Regions from separate parts of the Shewanella sp. ECSMB14101 genome, predicted to be linked through region 3. Evidence: predicted binding sites of a transcription regulator. Region 3 holds the regulator's gene; each other region holds the start of a gene.
The links. Region 3 encodes sigma-54, which starts transcription at its own class of promoters, with help from an activator protein. Its sites were predicted from a motif close to GTTGGCACGNNNNTNGNNT; they were not measured.
Positions count from the first base shown of each region.

Region 1 (3,214 bases), on a different contig from region 3:
TGCACCGATCGCGGCGAAGATAATGAGCTTTTTCTTGCTCTTGGGCTCTACATTTTCTTCAAGTTCTAACGATTCTTCTTCAGCCATCTCTTATCCCTATAACACGCTGCATCGTCATGATTTTTTAGCGCATATCAAACGATTGAGCAATCATCTCTGCCTATAGGTTACCTGCTTATGCGTAATAATCTATACCCGAACGGTAACTTGTTGCGTTATTCGACGCTAGCAGGCTTTCTTCTGCCGAAATTTCATCCATATCAGATAAACCTTGGCCTGAAGCTTCCCCCTGCTCTGAACCATCACCTTGCTCTTGGCCACCTTGGGAGACGTTACTATCGGTCAGTTGCATCCCTTGCTCGGCAAGCATCTCGCGTAAACGGGGAATAGCCTGTTCGACCAATTCCCGAGTCTGGGTCTGGGTCACATGAAATTGCACCTGAGTATGCTCACCCTGTACCTGCACCCTCACCATCATATGCCCAAGCTCTGGAGGATCGAGCCTGATCTCTGCCTGTTGCACCCCTTGACTCACCATGGCCACCAACTGCTGCCGCATCACAGGAGAGAACTTTTGAATCATCTCCTGCATCTGCGCGGCAGGCTCACCCTGGGGTTTGATGGATAGCTGGTACTGAGGCGCACTCTCGGCCCTGAGCCCTGTTAAGGACTGAGCAGAAATGAGCCCTGATTTATCCAAACCAGAGATATCAGAGCCCTCGCCCGCTTTAGGTGTCATACTCACCGCGAGATTGGCATCCTTTAGCGCATCGACTGCGGCCTTGGTGCCGTGAGTCTGCATAGAAGTCGCCGCGATAAACTCAGTCTGACGACTCTGCTCTGCGCTTGGTTTCATCTCTGGCTTTGCATCAGCCAATATAGATTGCGCCTCTTTACCAGCGGCAAGACCCGCAGCAAAGGTTTTTTCCTGCCCTGCTAAGTCACCTTGTTGCGAACTCGGCGCGATGGAAACAGTACCAGATTGCACACTATTGGCTGCCAAATACTGTTTTGCTTGAGCAATCAGAGCTTTAGTATCCTGCTGAACGCTTGTCAGTGCATTATCATTCTGGCTAGCTGTGCTCTGATACGCAGCGCTTTGGCCATTAGCGGCCTGTGAACCAAGACCTTCAATACCATGAATAATGGCTTGTAGCATCTGCGGCGGCAAGGCGATTAACTCCTCCTTGGTCAATCCGCTTTGCGCCATGATCTGATCGAGTGAAGCCTCGGGCAACTGGGCGACTATGGCCTCGCTACCTAATGCGGCCTCACTTCCTAAGCCTTGGCCATTTAGTGTGATCACAGGTAAGATCTCGGGTGGTGTAACAATGGGAGGGACGAGCGCCACTATCTCTTTCAGCTCCCCCTCTTCCAGCTCGCCATCTCTCATCTCAAATTTATCTGCCTGCCCCTTTACTATGCTGGGCATCAGCTCATCGTCGCCAGCCATATCAGATTCACTCTCATCCGACGGCAAAATGGCGCCGCCAGCGGCAATCTCAGAGCCCGTTTCAGCATCAACGCCGAGCTTAGAGGCAAGGTCAATCTGCGCCAACACATTGGCGACATCACCACTTTCATTGGCCTTGTCCTGAGACTCATCCTGTACTTGGTCGGAACACGAACCCTTGGCGCTATTGTCCGCACCTTGGCTCAGCTCAACCTGGGTATCCGCTCCCTTTTTGGCCTGACTATGCTCAACCTCTTTTGTACTGGCTTTCGCCAAAGCCTCTGAAAAATCGTTATTTTCTGACTTTGACTCACCTACCAAACTAACATCTGACGGGTTAGGCTTTACTCCACCTTTTTCTCTGCCTGACTCGGCATTAGAGAGGAGTATTTGGGTCATCTGTGGCATGCTTCCTCCAACACTCGTCGCGGGAGCCAACATTATGCGGCTACACCTAAGCGTCAATTATTCGCTGTCGCGATAAACTCATTATCAATTACAAAGCAATAAAAATGCCAAGTTAAGCTCAGCAAGCAGGAAATAAGGGATTAGATAGGAGACTAGCACTAGAAGTTGCGCCAGGCGAAAACCAATGGGGTTAACGACTGGACTGGCGGAAAAACTGCTGCGAGGCAAATTCGTCAATCATCTTCTGTTCCTGTTTAGCCTCAAACTTTTGTTTCACTTCAGCCTTGTGACTGAGCAGGAGTTCTACCGCCTTTCGCTTTTGCTGCTTAGTCTGCCAAAACTGCTGTGCTTTCTGCCGTTGCTTGTCAGTCTCTGACACGGCAAATAACTGCTTTTCGATAGCATCATCGATCTGACGAATAAATTGATGAAATTGATGATAACTACTAGCGGCAATCACTTGCCCCTGCTGACCTTCCATCTGCTTCATATAATCGAGACGATATTGCTGCAAGGCATCAAGCTGCTGACGACATTTATTGAGCGTCAATTGTGCCGTTCTAAGCTGAATCGCCGCCTGTTCTTCGGCCTCAAGCGCCAACTTAAGCACAGTCTCCAGGGGATCATGTTTTGCCATAAGCGTTAATCTCTCCGGTCAACTTAGCGCTAGACCTGACACTGGGCACTTAACTGCCCCAACATCAAGGCACTGGAATCGAAACTGATCGCCTCTTTCATGGTTTGCCGTAGGAAGGCATTCATGGCCGGCTGCAACCGAATCGCGTTATCGATACGCGGGTCGCTGCCCTGAGTGTAGGCGCCGATGGAGATAAGATCCCGGTTCTGTTGATACAAAGAATACATCTGCTTTACTCGTCGTGTAGCTTCCAGATGCGCCTCGCTGATCACCATAGGTGCCACACGACTGATTGACGCTTCGACATCGATGGCCGGGTAATGACCCGAATCGGCCAACGTACGCGACAGTACGATATGGCCGTCGAGGATCGCCCTCGCCGCGTCGGCGATGGGATCTTGCAGATCGTCGCCTTCGGTTAATACGGTATAAAAAGCGGTAATTGAACCTTGGCCCGCGCCGCCGTTACCGGCACGCTCCACCAGCTTAGGCAATTTGGCAAAGACCGAAGGCGGATAACCTTTGGTTGCTGGCGGCTCACCAATGGCCAACGCAATCTCTCGCTGCGCCTGAGCATAGCGGGTCAGGCTGTCCATCAGAAGCAACACGTTATAGCCAAGGTCACGAAAATACTCGGCGATACGGGTCGAGGTTTCACAAGCCCTTAGCCTCATCAAGGGCGATGTATCGGCTGGCGCCGCCACCACCACGCTGCG
Region 1 covers NZ_JSFF01000034.1:23,314-26,527, forward strand. Annotated here, with positions in the region: gene fliL (flagellar basal body-associated protein FliL) at 1-87, opposite strand, end outside; gene NY07_RS19075 (flagellar hook-length control protein FliK) at 176-1,861, opposite strand; gene fliJ (flagellar export protein FliJ) at 2,052-2,498, opposite strand; gene fliI (flagellar protein export ATPase FliI) at 2,528-3,214, opposite strand, start outside.
Region 1: a site for sigma-54 is predicted at 1,955-1,973, ahead of NY07_RS19075 (flagellar hook-length control protein FliK). Genes of this name have one in related genera too.

Region 2 (3,214 bases), on a different contig from region 3:
TGAATACGCCGCCACGAGTCAAGAACTCACGGTCTGCATCCAGGTTCTCCAGTGCGTTCTCAAGAGAGGTCGCAACCTGTGGGATCTCTGCCGCTTCTTCAGCTGGTAGGTCGTACAGATCCTTGTCCATAGCTTCACCCGGGTGGATCTTGTTCTGGATACCGTCAAGACCAGCCATTAGCAGTGCCGCAAACGCTAGGTATGGGTTAGCGGTTGGATCTGGGAAGCGAGTCTCGATACGACGAGCCTTAGGGCTTGGTACTACTGGGATACGGATAGACGCAGAGCGGTTACGTGCTGAGTAGGCCAGCATTACAGGCGCTTCGAAGTGAGGTACTAGACGCTTGTACGAGTTGGTGCTTGGGTTCGTAAAGGCGTTCAGCGCGCGAGCGTGCTTGATGATACCGCCGATGTAGTACAGTGCTGTCTCGCTCAGACCGGCATACTTGTCGCCAGAGAAGAGGTTAACACCGTCTTTTGCCAGAGATTGGTGAACGTGCATACCGCTACCGTTGTCGCCAACGATTGGCTTAGGCATGAAGGTTGCTGTTTTGCCGTAAGCGTGGGCCATGTTGTGAACCACATACTTAAGGATCTGGATTTCATCGGCTTTTTCAGTCAGCGTGTTGAAGCGAGTTGCGATCTCGTTCTGACCGGCAGTCGCCACTTCGTGGTGATGCGCTTCAACTACTTGACCCATCTCTTCCAGTACCAGACACATGGCGCTACGAAGATCTTGTGAAGAGTCAACCGGTGCTACTGGGAAGTAACCACCTTTAACGAATGGGCGGTGACCAGTGTTACCGTCGTCGTAGTGAGTACCTGAGTTCCAAGCCGCTTCTTTAGCGTCTAGTTTAACGAAACAGCCAGACATATCTGTGCCGAATTTAACGTCGTCGAACAGGAAGAACTCTGGCTCAGGACCAATCAATACGGTATCCGCGATACCAGTAGAGACTAGGTACTCTTCGGCTTTCTTAGCGATAGAGCGTGGGTCACGGTCATAACCAGTCATAGTGCCTGGCTCAAGAATGTCACAACGGATCAGCGCTGTGGTTTCTTCGGTGAACGGGTCAAGTACGAAGGTCGTTGGGTCTGGCATCAGTACCATGTCTGATTCGTTAATGCCTTTCCAGCCAGCAATAGATGAACCATCGAACATTTTACCGTCTTCAAAGAAATCGGCATCAACTTGGTGAGCAGGAATAGAAACGTGCTGCTCTTTACCTTTAGTATCGGTAAAACGCAAATCAACAAACTTAACTTCAAGTTCTTCTAGTTGTTGTAAAACTGATTCAACTGACATTCTAAAGTCTCCGAGTAGAGTAGAGGGGATGCCCTTCTTATATCATTCAACGTTGCGACCAACGCGGTTATGGCATGAGTAAAGCTAGACTCATGCCAAAAGTTTAAGGTATTGATTTTTATAGGAACAATAAAGATGGTCTGTGACGGGAACCGCACGTTTGCACCATTAAGGTGCGTTGCTTGCACCCTGCTGGTGCGGTCACCAAGATGGTGCGCACCAAGATAAACCTGACTATTCATGCTGACTAAAAAATAATCCTGTGCGAGAGCCCTCTGCTAGAGTAGAATGGCACGTTTTTTATTGCAACAGCTATTATTAGAGCTGTTATCAATACCCTATTTTTTTGATGGTAAGAGGTTTATCCGTGTTAGAGAATTTACGTAACATCGCCATTATTGCACACGTTGACCATGGCAAAACGACCCTGGTTGATAAGTTGCTGGCACAGTCTGGAACCCTTGAGACTCGAGGAGAGGCCGCTGAGCGGGTGATGGATTCCAACGATCTTGAGAAGGAGCGTGGAATCACGATTCTGGCGAAAAATACTGCCATCAAGTGGAACGATTATCGTATTAATATCGTTGATACCCCTGGTCACGCCGACTTCGGTGGTGAGGTTGAACGTGTACTTTCTATGGTTGACTGTGTGTTACTGCTAGTTGATGCGGTCGATGGTCCAATGCCACAGACACGTTTCGTGACCAAGAAAGCTTTCGCACAGGGCCTTAAGCCTATCGTAGTGATCAACAAGATCGACCGTCCAGGCGCGCGTCCTGATTGGGTTATCGACCAGGTATTCGATCTGTTCGACAACTTAGGTGCAACCGACGAGCAGCTGGACTTCCCGATCGTTTACGCCTCTGCACTCAACGGCTTCGCGACTCTGGATCCTGAAGACACAGGTACCGACATGACACCGCTGTTCGAAACCATCGTTGAGAAGGTTTCTTCACCGGATGCTGATGCCGAAGGTGCTTTCCAGATGCAGATCTCTCAGCTGGACTACAACTCATATGTAGGCGTTATCGGCGTTGGCCGTATCAAGCGTGGTAGCGTCAAGGTAAACCAACAGGTTACTGTTGTGTGTGCCGATGGTAAGACTCGTAACGGTAAGATTGGCCAGGTTCTGGGTTACATGGGTCTGGATCGTCACGAAGTGACTGAAGCTAATGCTGGCGACATCGTAGCAATTACTGGTCTGGGTGAACTGAAGATCTCTGACACAGTATGTGCCGTAGGCAGCGCTGAAGCCTTGCCGCCTCTTTCTGTGGACGAGCCAACACTGACCATGACTTTCCAGGTCAACACCTCTCCATTTGCAGGTAAAGAAGGTAAGTACGTGACATCACGTAACATTCTTGAGCGTCTGCAGCAGGAGCTGATACACAACGTGGCACTGCGCGTCGAAGAAACTGACAGCCCAGACCGTTTCCGCGTATCGGGCCGTGGTGAGCTTCACCTGTCTATCCTGATCGAAAACATGCGTCGTGAAGGCTACGAGCTAGCGGTTTCTCGTCCAGAAGTGATCATCAAAGATATCGACGGCGAGAAGTGCGAGCCATTTGAAACTCTGACCGTGGATGTTGAAGAAGAACACCAAGGTGCGGTGATCGAGAAGCTAGGTACTCGTAAGGCCGACATGCGTGACATGCAGCCAGACGGTAAGGGTCGTGTACGTATCGACTTCATCATTCCTAGCCGTGGTCTAATCGGTTTCCAAACCGAGTTCATGACAGCCACTTCGGGTACGGGTCTTATCTACCACTCATTTGACCATTACGGTCCAGTGAAGGGCGGCGATATTGGTCAGCGTCAAAACGGTGTGTTGATCTCTAACGCTACTGGTAAGGCACTAACCTTTGCTCTGTTCGGTCTGCAAGACCGTGGTCGTCTGATGATTGGTCA
Region 2 covers NZ_JSFF01000036.1:386-3,599, reverse strand. Annotated here, with positions in the region: gene glnA (glutamate--ammonia ligase) at 1-1,306, opposite strand, end outside; gene typA (translational GTPase TypA) at 1,674-3,214, shown strand, end outside.
Region 2: a site for sigma-54 is predicted at 1,388-1,406, ahead of glnA (glutamate--ammonia ligase). Genes of this name have one in related genera too.

Region 3 (3,214 bases):
GCAGTTTGCCTTCGAGCTGAATCGCCTCCTTGAGAGAGACTTTTGAGCGTGACAGCGGATGTAATCTGCGGGTCTCGCTATAGCGCTTGAGCAGCACATTGTCGCTGGAGTTAAGGAAGAAACTTAAGATCTCGGTATCTTTCGGGAGCTTGGCCAGCTGCTTTTCCAACTGGATCTCTTCGCTGGGCATATTGCGCACATCGACGCTAATGGCCACCAGTTCGCTGCGTCCCTTGAGCTGCTCCAGCAGGGATTCCATCATTTGTAGGGGCAGATTATCGACACAGTAGTAGCCGAGATCTTCTAAGACCCTAAGTGCGACAGATTTTCCCGACCCTGAGCGTCCGGATACCAAAACCAATTTCATTGGGTGATCACCTGATAGAGTTCTGACTCATCCTTGGTTTTTCTTAGCTGTTTCATGATCGCCTTGTCATTGAGTTTCTCTGCCATGGCGGCCAGAGTACTGAGATGCTGCTCGCATTGATCTGCGGGCACCAATAATGCAAAAAGGATATCGACGGGCTTATTATCAATGGCATCGAATGCGATTGGTTCAGCACACTTCACCAGTACGGCCACAGGTTGCTCTATGTTCGTCAGCCGTCCGTGAGGAATCGCGATACCATTGCCTATACCTGTGCTGCCCATTTTCTCTCGAGCCAGAAGGCTTTCAAAAATCTCTTGAGAGGAGAGGGTGGGGTACTGGACAGCGGCTAAGTCGCTGATAAGCTCCAGTACCTTTTTCTTACTGCCCGGAGTGGCGCAGGTTGTGCACTCCGGCCGCAGGATGGTACTCAGTTCCATCGTTAATGTTTAGTAAGCTTCTCTTTGTGTTTAATGACCTGACGATCGAGCTTGTCAATCAGGGAGTCTATCGCGGCATACATGTCCGCATGTTCGGATGTTGCGAACACTTCTCCGCCACGGAGGTGTAACTTGGCCTCAACCTTTTGCTGCAACTTTTCGACATTTAATACAACGTGCACATTATTGATCTGATCGAAATGACGTTCAAGCTTTGTGAATTTCTCTTCAACATAGTTTCTTAGAGATTGGGTGATCTCGATATGGTGCCCAGTCAGGTTTATTTGCATAAAGATAGTCCTCCAGTTTCCAGTTACGTGTTATAAGCTCTTACGCTGATTCGAGGGCGGTATAAGCATTGCCTCTCGGTACTTAGCAATAGTGCGACGTGCCACTTTAATGCCTTGTTCAGCTAAGAGTTGAGCCATCTTGCTGTCGCTTAATGGCTTTTTCTGGTTTTCCGCAGCAACTAGCTTCTTAATAAAAGCCCGTATTGCTGTTGAAGAGCACTCTCCACCATCGTCAGTGCCGACATGGCTAGAGAAAAAGTATTTGAGTTCGAAGATCCCTCTCGGGGTATGCATATATTTCTGTGTGGTTACACGGGAGATGGTCGATTCGTGCATCTCCACTGCCTCGGCGATGTCGTTAAGCACCATGGGCTTCATCGCCTCTTCGCCAAATTCGAAGAAACCTTGTTGGAAGTCGACGATGCAGTTGGTGACCTTTAGCAGTGTCTCGTTACGGCTCTCAAGACTCTTGAGGAACCACTTCGCCTCTTGCAGGTGACCACGAATAAACTGACCGTCAGCCTGGCTCTTAGTACTGCGCGCCATGGCCGCATACTGCTGGTTGACGTTGATCTTGGGCATGCTATCGGGATTAAGCTCGACCACCCAGCGTCCCTTCTTCTTGGTGACGGTCACATCAGGGATCACATACTCGTCGCGGCTGGCGGTAATGGCTAGGCCTGGACGGGGGTTTAAAGTTTGAATGAGGGCGATAGCATCTCTTAGCTCATCTTCTTTAAGCTTGGTTTTGCGCATCAAGAGGCGGAAGTCGCGTCCAGCGATGAGATCCAAGTGCTCCTTGATCAACATGCGTGCATTGGCGATATGTGGGGTATCGTCGCTGTATTGGGCCAGCTGAATCGTCAGACACTCGCTGAGATCTCGAGCCGCCACGCCAATGGGGTCGAAGTGCTGTACTCGCTTGAGTACTGCCTCGACCTCATCGAGTTCTATTTCGGGATCGCCCATCGCTTCGAGAATATCCTCGCAGGTTTGGGTCAGGTAACCGCGTTCGTCAATGGCATCTATGATGGCGGTGGCGATGGCCAGATCGTTATCGGAAAAAGGGGTGAGATTCTTCTGCCATTCGAGGTGCTCGTATAGGCCTTCACTGGTCTCGCCCTGAAAAGGCATGTCGTCGTCGCGCATGGCGCCTGAGCTGGAGTTAGGGGAGGCGGTATAGACCTCGTCCCAGGTGGTGTCGACCGGCAGCTCGTCAGGCATAGAGTCTTGAGTCAGGGCGTCTGAGGTCTCGACGCCTGAGTTATCCTGACTCGAATCCAGCTCTATCTTGTCATCATACTTGCTGTCGAAATTGTCGACGGCGGTATCATCTTGTAGTTCGGCACTGGCGCCTTCTTGCTCTTCATCCAACTCCAGTAGCGGATTGGATTCTAATGCTTGTTGGATCTCCTGCTGCAACTCTAGTGACGACAACTGCAACAGACGTATGGCCTGTTGTAGCTGGGGCGTCATGGTGAGATGCTGACCCATTTTGAGCTGAAGTGACGCTTTCATCGTACTGCTATTCCCTTGTTTCTAATTATAAAATGAGAAAGCTCTGGCTAATTGGCCGGACAAATATAAAGGATAGTCCTTATGGCCACAATCTGATATTAGTTTCAGTTTATGGCCCGGTTATAAGATTAACTATAGCTTGAATTGTTCACCTAAGTACACTGCTCGTACTTGCTGATTGTCTAAGATTTCGGCGGGTGTTCCTTCGGCGATCAGATTACCGTGGCTGACGATATAGGCTTTCTCACAGACGTCTAATGTTTCGCGCACATTATGGTCGGTGATCAACACACCTAGGCCACGGTTTTTGAGTTGCTCGATGATCTTCTTGATGTCGATGACCGAGATAGGGTCGACACCGGCGAAGGGTTCATCGAGCAGAATAAATTTCGGGTTCGCGGCCAGGGCCCTGGCGATCTCTACCCGGCGACGTTCACCGCCCGACAAGGCCATACCGTGGCTGTCACGGATATGGGTAATATGAAACTCTTCCAGAAGATGTTCCAACTCCTCTTCGCGGCCATCGTTATCCAGATCGCTGCGAGTCTGCAGCACGGCCATGATGTTGTCGCGTACCGAGAGTTTGCGAAAGATGCTGG
Region 3 covers NZ_JSFF01000013.1:24,372-27,585, reverse strand. Annotated here, with positions in the region: gene rapZ (RNase adapter RapZ) at 1-367, opposite strand, end outside; gene ptsN (PTS IIA-like nitrogen regulatory protein PtsN) at 364-807, opposite strand; gene hpf (ribosome hibernation promoting factor) at 810-1,097, opposite strand; gene NY07_RS11115 (RNA polymerase factor sigma-54) at 1,128-2,615, opposite strand; gene lptB (LPS export ABC transporter ATP-binding protein) at 2,748-3,214, opposite strand, start outside.

Region 4 (3,214 bases), on a different contig from region 3:
TCGAACTTACCGAGCAGAGTGTAGCTTTCCAGCAGGTTGTGAGCTCTAAAATTCACCAAACGCTTAACATTAGCCTTCACCACCATAGAGCCGTTGGCTCCTGGTTCAAAAAACTGACGCTTGCGCTCATCAGATAATCCTCGTCCCAAGGCCAGGTTATCGTATTCCGCGGCTTTACAACGCTCTAGCATGGAGGGGGACAAGTCTGTCGCTAATATGGTCGCACTGCCAGGTAAGGCTCCTGGCTTACGCTGCTGATATTCCAAGATAGTCATCGCCAATGAATAAGGCTCTTGTCCAGATGAACAGGCGGCAGACCAGATCTTAAGCGGCCGCCCTAAACGGGCATATTCAGGGAGTAAACTATTGCCTAACAGCTCAAAAGGATAACGATCGCGAAACCACAAGGTTTCGTTGGTGGTCATAGCATCGATCACTTCAGCCCTAAGCTGACGCTCGGTGGGCTTCATGGAATGCTTAACCACCTCAGACAAGGAAGGAAGGTTGTACTTACCCATCAAAGGTGCGAGTCGGCTACGAACCAAATATTGCTTATTGTCACCCAACACGATGCCGCTGTGTTGCTCCAGAAACAATTTAAATTGGTTGTACTCAGCTTCGGCAAGTGATTTATTCGGCACCTTGATATCCCAATATCAAAAAATAAAACAGGCTACAACATACACTATAGCAAGCATGACAGAGCTCAGCGTTATACATTAGCTAAGTCACTGATACAAGTTTAAACTTATCAAACTTAGGCTTAGGACCGACTTAGGTCAAATTACAAACTAAGATGCTTGTTAACCGCAGCCGCTAACTCATCAGGATTAAATTTCGCAATAAAATCATTAGCGCCCACCTTCTCCACCATCGCCTGATTGAATACACCGCTGAGCGAGGTGTGCAGTACAACCTTAATATCTTTCAATTTAGGGTTATCACGAATCTCCGCCGTCAGGGTATAACCATCCATCTCTGGCATCTCAATATCTGAGATGATTAGCGGAATTTCGGTTGCGACATTGTCCATCTCCGCCGCGACACTCACCAATTTTTCTAAAGCCTCACGCCCATCTTTTGCGGTATCTATCTGCAGGCTCAAGGACTCGAGGGCGCGAATAATCTGCTTACGCGCTACCGCCGAATCATCAATCACCATGATGTGATAATGGCGATCTCTGTCGATAGTAAGCTGCGCATCCACTTCCTGACTGATCTGGGTTTTCACTGGCGAAATCTCATCAAGGATCTTCTCGACATCTAAAATTTCCACCAGCTCACCTTCTATCTCGGTAACCGCCGTGAGATAAGAATAACGCCCCGCACCTTGTGGCGGCGGCATGATAGCTTCCCAGTTCATATTAATGATACGCTCGACCGACTTGACCAAGAATCCCTGCACGCTACGGTTGTACTCAGAGATAATAATGAAACAACCTTCGGTATTCTCTAGCGGCTTGCCGCCTGTTGCCGCGCTAAGATCAATCACAGAAATGGTTTGCCCACGTATATGGGCCACGCCTCTCACAAAAGGATTCAACTTAGGTAGTGCGGTTAACGGCGGGCACTGCAGTACTTCTTTCACCTTAAATACGTTAATGCCAAACCTTTGCCGCCCATTTAACTTAAACAGCAGCAGCTCTAAGCGATTTTGTCCTACAAGTTGGGTGCGTTTATTAACTGATTCAAGAATACTCGACATAATGCCTTTGCCCTGTTGTCGGGTGAATGCGAAGCCGTTCCCATGATAAGTATGAGTATAGGCATAGTAATTGCTTTATCTAGTTATATGACAACCAGACCTCTACTTTGTCAAATTTATGACTCTAATTTCTCACAAAAAATGGCAAAGTCTGAGCCTTCAAACGAAGTATAGGTGTAATCTGGCTAATCAAGCTAGTCAATTCAATATGAAAGTAAATTTTGCATATTTTCTGTTTTTGTTACTCACCTCTCTGCCGACAATGGCAGCGGAGCCAGCCAGCGTACCCTCCGTCTCGACCATAGCAAGATTAGCAACAGAAGTGGTGCAAGAAAAAATCACCTTACCCAAGGATGCCAAGCTGATCATCACGCCACAAAGCTTGGACACCAGGCTATCACCGCCAGCCTGCCTGGGTATGCCTAAGGCCGAGATTGCCAGCGATCGCGCCATCAGTAAAAACAACACTGTCAAGATCAGTTGCAGCAGCCCGGAGCTCGATTATCCCTGGCAGATATTCATTTCGGTTCGGGTCGAAATTCTTTTTCCCGTGGTTGTCGCCAACCAGACATTGGGACCGGGCGAGCTCATCGAAGCCGATCAGATCCGCCTCGACTATGTTGAGCAGAGCCAACTCAGAGGCCAACAATTTGATGATCCAGCAAGCGTTGCCGGGACCCGAGTTAAACGCAGAATCCCCATCAACCAGCCTCTTTTTAGCAGTAATCTCTGTTTCGTCTGCAAAGGCGATAGCGTGGCAATTTTTGCGCGTTCAGAAAATTTCGAGATAAAAACCAACGGCGAAGCGCTAAATGATGGTAACCTTGGTGACAGGATTCAAGTACGCAACAGCCGCTCACACAAGAGCGTTGATGCACACGTTATAGGCATTGGTGAAGTGGAAGTCAGGATGTGATCTTGATGACCTTTAACACGCAAAAATTTATACTGTTTTTTGAAACTTATTGCTAAAGCTTTGACCATGAGTGCCGATAGACAAGTATGTTGATCTCATTTATGTAAGTTGGACCCCAAAATGCCTATAGATATAAAACACGTAAATACAAATACTAACAGTCGAATTGGCAGCGCCAATTCAAGCAAAGCGTCACTGGGCAAAGACTCAGCAACGACTGCTAGCACTCAATCAAATACAATAAAGGGTGACTCTGTCTCTATCACCTCTCAGGCGCAGCAGCTCCAGAGTGCACAGGCCAAATTAAACGATATTCCTGAAATCGATATCAAAAAGGTTGAGCAGATCAAAGCCGCCATCGCTGAGGGGCGCTATAAAATAGATGCCGATAAACTGGCCAGCAATATTGCCCAGTTTGAAAAGGAACTCCAGGATCTTAACTAAGACGTTATGACGCAGATAACCGATATCATCGCCAATCAACACAAATTGCTAGACAACTTGAAGCAAACCATTGAGTCAGAGAAAGCTGCCTTGATCGCGCAAGATGCCGATCAACTGTTGCGTCTGGCTAATGAAAAAGCCGAGTTGTT
Region 4 covers NZ_JSFF01000005.1:11,934-15,147, forward strand. Annotated here, with positions in the region: gene NY07_RS06135 (CheR family methyltransferase) at 1-647, opposite strand, end outside; gene NY07_RS06140 (chemotaxis protein CheV) at 785-1,705, opposite strand; gene flgA (flagellar basal body P-ring formation chaperone FlgA) at 1,914-2,621, shown strand; gene flgM (flagellar biosynthesis anti-sigma factor FlgM) at 2,742-3,065, shown strand; gene NY07_RS06155 (flagella synthesis protein FlgN) at 3,072-3,214, shown strand, end outside.
Region 4: a site for sigma-54 is predicted at 1,763-1,781, ahead of flgA (flagellar basal body P-ring formation chaperone FlgA). Genes of this name have one in related genera too.